2 regions of the Paenibacillus yanchengensis genome follow, and region 2 is predicted to be linked to the other one. Evidence: predicted binding sites of a transcription regulator. Region 2 holds the regulator's gene; the other holds the start of a gene.
What was found. Region 2 encodes LexA, which represses DNA repair genes until DNA is damaged. Its sites were predicted from a motif close to CGAACATATGTTCG; they were not measured.

Region 1: a site for LexA is predicted at 1,772-1,785, ahead of ACFSTH_RS10425 (DNA polymerase IV). Genes of this name have one in related genera too.

What each region holds. Positions count from the first base shown of each region.
Region 1 covers NZ_JBHUMH010000021.1:101,706-104,923, reverse strand. The annotation lists gene ACFSTH_RS10435 (L,D-transpeptidase family protein) at 1-13, opposite strand, end outside; gene ACFSTH_RS10430 (ferredoxin) at 156-398, opposite strand; gene ACFSTH_RS10425 (DNA polymerase IV) at 438-1,745, opposite strand; gene cimA (citramalate synthase) at 1,951-3,218, shown strand, end outside.
Region 2 covers NZ_JBHUMH010000060.1:5,960-9,177, reverse strand. The annotation lists gene phnW (2-aminoethylphosphonate--pyruvate transaminase) at 1-174, shown strand, start outside; gene ACFSTH_RS16885 (LysM peptidoglycan-binding domain-containing protein) at 286-669, opposite strand; gene lexA (transcriptional repressor LexA) at 830-1,453, shown strand; gene ACFSTH_RS16875 (hypothetical protein) at 1,776-1,925, opposite strand; gene ACFSTH_RS16870 (M50 family metallopeptidase) at 2,174-2,866, opposite strand.

The sequences.
Region 1 (3,218 bases), on a different contig from region 2:
GCTTCTCGTGCAATAATGTCCCTCCTTCACCCGAAAATAGGACAATCTACATTTGACCATTCTTCCTAGTCCATATTTATCTTCATTATATACAAAAATCCTTTTTTAGTTTCTCGTAAATGGTACGATAGACTGAAAAAAGGATACTTTCTATATCAACCTTCTTTATTAAACGGTTCATCTTCTATTTTTATGGAATCCGTCGGACAGCCATCGAGCGCATCGTACATATCTTCATGCAATTCTTCAGGAATTTCTGTATTACCGCGATTACAATCGTTCTTGTATACGACTTCAGCTACTCCCTCATCATCGTAATCATATATATCGGGTGCTGACGCTCCGCACGCTCCGCATGCAATACATGTGTCCTTCTCCACCCAAGTATATTTCGCCACACTATTTCCCTCCCAAGTTTACACCATATGGCACTAGCTTCACTCATCAATATATAACAAACTATCATCTTTTTGCAAGGACGTCCCACGAATCCTTTTGTTACGTATTAGTGTCGACGGATCATCACCTAACATACCAGCCGTTAATACAGCTGATTCGCCATACTTGTTACGAATTTGGTCCATCGCTTTGGTTAAAGCTTGTTTTTTGGGCTGTTCTTCGTACTGAAACAAATCTAATTGCTCTACTGCATGCGATGCACTAGTTAAGTTTTGCAGCGTAACACCAAGTAATCGGATGGGATCTCCTTCTTGCCAATTACGATCCAACAACTGACAAGCTTGATGATAGATTGTAAAAGTGTCTTCTGTTGCTGTAGATAACGTTTGTGAACGGGTAATCGTCGACATGTCCGGTTTTCTAATGGTAACTTGAACAGTAGATGCAAATAATTGTTGTTTACGAAGCCGTCTACCCGTTTGATCAGCCAGATTTAGTAATATGCGATGCACCTGTGTCCGTTTTGTTACATCTGCTGGTAACGTTGTCGTATGCCCTATAGATTTGTTCGGCTCTTGTTGATTGGTTACTTCTGTATGATCAATGCCATAAGCAGCAGATTTTAACCAACTGCCCATTACTCCAAATTGTTTAATCAGTAATTGTTCATCCGTCTTAGCTAACTGCTCGATCGTCATAATATTCATCTTAGCTAATTTCATCGCTGTTTTAGAGCCAACACCAAATAATTCACGACATGGTTTAGGCCATAATATACGTGGAACGTCTCGCAATCGAAGAACAGTTATTCCATTCGGTTTTTTCATATCCGATGCCATTTTTGCTAGTAACTTATTAGGCGCTAATCCTATTGAACATGGTAATGACCATTCCTCATGGATTCTTTGCTGCAATTCAGTAGCAATATCGAGTGGCGTACCGAATATTTTGGAGCCAGTAATATCTAAATAGCATTCATCAATAGATACTCGTTCGACAAGTGGAGTATATTGTTCAGCTATGTGCATAAACCCACGAGCATACTGACGATACAAATTAAAATCTGGAGCAATTAGTATTAATGAAGGATAGATTTTTAAAGCTTGACGAACATTCATCCCCGTCTTAATTCCCAAAGCTCTTGCTTCATAAGAACATGTAACGATAATACCTTTGCGAGCTTCTACACTACCAGATACAGCCGTTGCTTTCCCTGCATACTTGCCCGGCTCTTCAGCCGCATGAACTGAACAATAGAAAGCATTCATATCCAAATGGATAATTACTCGACCTTTTTCTGGATACATCGATTCAACGTGACGGCTTGGCTTTTTAGGTTCGCTCATGACGACTTCACCCCTTTTCAAATTACCAAACATACATTCTATTTTTACCATATATTTTGCTTTATCGATAGCTATATTTAAAAATATTAACGTAATGGTTACTTTTTCATGACTAACTTACGATTATCACTCTACTTTACTCGTGCAAAGTGATATAATAAGAAATTATTTGTGCTGTAGGTATAGTGAAGGAGGTTTTATAATGATGAATGATAACATCTTTATTTTGGACACTACTTTGCGTGATGGTACGCAAGGGGAAGGAATTAGTCTATCAGCGGATGACAAACTAAAAATAGCTCTCAAACTGGATGCTTTGGGAGTTCACTATATTGAAGGCGGCAATCCAGGTAGCAATAGTAAAGATATTGAATTTTTTCAACGAATTAAAGATTATAACTTAAATGCTAAAATTACTGCTTTTGGCAGTACACGTCGCAAAAATAGTAATGCAGAAACCGATGCTAATCTACTCAAAATCGTCACTTCCGGAGTGCAAGCTGCTACATTAGTCGGGAAATCATGGGATTTTCATGTACATACCGCCTTGCAAACAACACTGGAAGAAAATTTGGCGATGATCTATGACTCGATTGCTTTTCTAAAACAACATGAAATTGAAGCGATGTATGATGCGGAACACTTTTTTGACGGATTTAAAAATAATCAAGATTATGCACTCGCTGCACTACGTAAAGCACAAGACGCTGGCGCTAACTGGCTAGTACTTTGTGATACGAACGGTGGAACATTGCCTGACGAAATTCAAGAAATTGTTACCTATGTAAAAGAACAGCTACATGTGCCTATCGGTATTCATACGCATAATGATTGTGAACTAGCAGTCGCCAATACACTTGCTGCGATCAAAGCAGGGGCTAGACAAGTACAAGGAACGATTAATGGCTATGGAGAACGTTGTGGTAATGCCAATCTTTGTTCGATTATTCCAAACTTGCAATTAAAAATGAACTACAACTGTCTGCCTGAAAATAATTTAGCTGCTTTAACTAGTACCGCTCGTTATATTAGTGAAATTGCTAATGTTCATATGCCAGTGGGACAACCTTATGTTGGCAACGCTGCCTTTGCGCACAAAGGTGGTATTCACGTCTCAGCTATTTTAAAAGATGCAAAAACATATGAACATATTGCTCCAGAGTTAGTCGGCAATAAACAACGAATATTAGTTTCCGAGCTAGCAGGGCAAAGCAACATTATTTCCAAAGCAGTAGAAATGGGATTAGATATTAATACGAACAATGAAAAAACGAAAACTATTATCGAAAAAATAAAAGATTTGGAACATCAAGGGTATCAATTTGAAGGTGCTGATGCTTCACTAGAGTTATTGCTACGAGAAGCGTTTGAAGAAGTAAAAACATTGTTTACAATTGAATCTGTTAAAATGCATATCGAGAAAACAAATGGCAGTATGATTTCCGAAGCGATTGTCAAAATCAATATCGATGG
Region 2 (3,218 bases):
ATTTCATTTACGTTTCTAGGTTTTTATAATTTCCTAAAAAATAAAGGCTTTGTTATCTACCCAGGAAAATTATCCGATGTAGAAGTATTTAGAATTGGTAATATTGGCGACATCCATGCAAATGATATTATTGAGCTTTGTGTCGCGGTTGCCCAATATAAAGGACAAGAATAACGTCGATTACTAATCTTCAACAGCAAATATATATAGTAAAGTAATAGAGCGAACCTGTGCGATTGTTACAGTGCTTCGCTCTATTGTTTTATCTTCTGTTCCACAGAGTTGTCAGAATTTTGGAATAATAAGGCGTTGTCCAATTAAAATTTCGGATGATGTTAATAAATTACGATCTTTAATCTTATGGATTAGTTGCCTAACATCTTTATTATTTGGACCATATTGCTGCGCAATTGACCACAATGTATCGCCAGCAGTCGCAAATACGACATATTCACCAACCTGTGGTTGATCCGAATATTGATCAGAAGCATTAATTGTAACTAATACAGATATAGACAAAAACAATGTTAAAACGATAATATTTATAACCACTTTAGACTGTAGGCGAGTAAACTCCTTTATATAACGAACCTTATTCGAATACTTCCTAGATTCTTCTGTTCTATTATCACCATAAATCGACTTATATGAGCTTGTATGTATGTACATTTCGTCATCTCCCCAAACATTTGTTCTATTTCGATTGTAGCACGAACGCACGTTTGGTTCAAGATAAAAATAGAATGTTTGTTCGCAAGAACTTGTGTTTGTACGAACGGCGGTTCTATGTTATAATTTATGTTAATTATGAAGAATGGAGTTGATTGTCGTGACCAAAATTTCCAAACGACAGCTGGCGATTCTCGATTTCATCAAACAAGAAGTGAAAGATAAGGGCTACCCTCCTTCCGTCCGAGAAATTGCAGAAGCGGTTGGACTACTATCAAGCTCTACGGTTCACGGCCATCTGGATCGATTAGAGAAAAAAGGATTTATTCGCCGAGATCCAACTAAGCCACGTGCTATTGAAATACTTAATCAAGAATCAGATCAAGACACTTTTACACCACTACCTGTCGTAACAGTCCCAGTAGTTGGTAGGGTAACAGCCGGATTACCGATAACTGCAACAGAAAATATTGAAGATTATTTTCCATTACCTACTCATTTCGTAGGTGAACACACTGTATTTATTTTAAACGTTATTGGAGACAGTATGATTGAGAAAGGTATACATAATGGCGATTACGTTATTGTTCGCCAGCAACAAACCGCGAACAATGGAGAAGTTGTCGTTGCTATGACAGAGGAAGATGAAGCAACTGTTAAAACTTTCTATAAAGAAAAAGATCATATTCGTTTACAACCAGAGAACGAAACAATGCAGCCCATTCGGCTTCCGAATGTGACGATATTAGGAAAAGTCATCGGTTTATTTAGAGATTTGCAATAATACACAAACACCCAGTCAACTCCCCCCTATAGTGCATAACCTATACTATATCCGCAGGGCAGGGAGGTGAAGAACAATATGTCAGCATTCGGTGGTGCACACTCAAACACAGGTTCAATTCTTGTGCTTTTCATCCTCTTGGTAATTATTTCTTGCAGCTTTGTAGGCTTCGGCAAAAACAACTGCTGCTAATATCAGCTTAAGCTAAACTTGCCGCAACAAAATAGTCTGTAAGTGATATCAGGGACCACTCCTTAGTAGCATTCATTGCTGCATTGGAGATGGTCCCTTCACCCGTTTAAGAAAAGTTTTACAATATACTTTATTTATTATTTTTCGAAACAGCAATTGCAATATATAGTAGGAGTCCAAAAGCTGCTCCACCAAGTAAGATCAAACCAAACGTGCCTAAGAATAATGATAAGTATGCAATAGCCATCCCCAAGATCATAAACCCTAATATGTTTTTCAAGAGTCTCCTCCTAGATAATTAATTTCAATTGTACTATAGCTATATAGCATAAAAAACTGTAAGATACTTTTCAACTTACAGTTAAGTTATGGTCACTTTGTGTTAAAAAAGCTTCTTTTCACAGTCATAATTTTTTATTCCAATTTTCGAAACATATGAGATTTTGTAATTTTGACCCAATTGAAATGAAATCACGAAAAGTAAAGGAATACAGTGTAGAGTACCCTGTTTCACAATTAATTGACGTGTTACATTCCCAAACTTTCATCTATCGGTTCTGGTTCTTTACGAAACAGTAACATTGTAGAATGTTTGGCACACCACAAGGAAAATAACGTGAACAGTATTCCCCAAACGAAAGCTGGCACATGCGTATAATTGCTCAGATTTGTCGCATCACCTGCTATAGAAGGATATAAAAACGACATCGATAATATCGTAAAAGAGCTAAGTACCGACTCGACTAAACATATAAAAGCAATGAGCAAATAATAGCCGTTACGCAGCCAAGATGGAGCAAAAGCATAAACTAAAATCGTGACTGCAACAAATCCTCCACTCCACATCATGCCATAGTTATTTCGTACAAATAAAAGAAGTCCAATTAAAGCTAACGAAGCAATGACAATTAAACCGGCCTTTACTTTGCGATGAGCGAATAAAAAGAACAACAAAACTGCAAACATTGCTGAGCCTGTATAACCAGCCAATGAAATTGGAATCCCCTTCCACGCACTGGCGAAGGAAGTCAGTGTGACACCGCTCTGATCGCTGAATAGATAAATATACCTCACCTTTCCAGACAGTACTAAAGTAACCAATGCATGAGACAGCTCATGGATCAATGTATCCACATTACGGAAAAAGAAAGAAAACGGGGTTAATCGAGTCAGCATAGCCGTCACAATTAAGACCGCTGCCATTTTTAGCCATGCATACATGGGTATATATACCTCCTAAGTCAAACATTGTGGATTCATCTTATCACATCTTTCATCCTTTGACGATCCACTCTCACCGACATAAAGTAAATAAACTACTCTCTAAAAAAAGAAACAAGCAACTAATTAGAAATATAAATCTTCTGTATGAAGAAATAAAAAAACTATCTCCAGAACGGTTAAGGCAACTCAAGTTTTCTGTACATATTCATAGTGAAGAAAAAATACCATCTAAAGTTTTTAATGGAGTAATAATAACAACTTCACTACTTATAGCTTTAATGACTATAGTAGTTTCCGTAGCTTCTCTTTCCCCAGAAGAAGTAAAGATATCATTTTTACAAAACTCAAT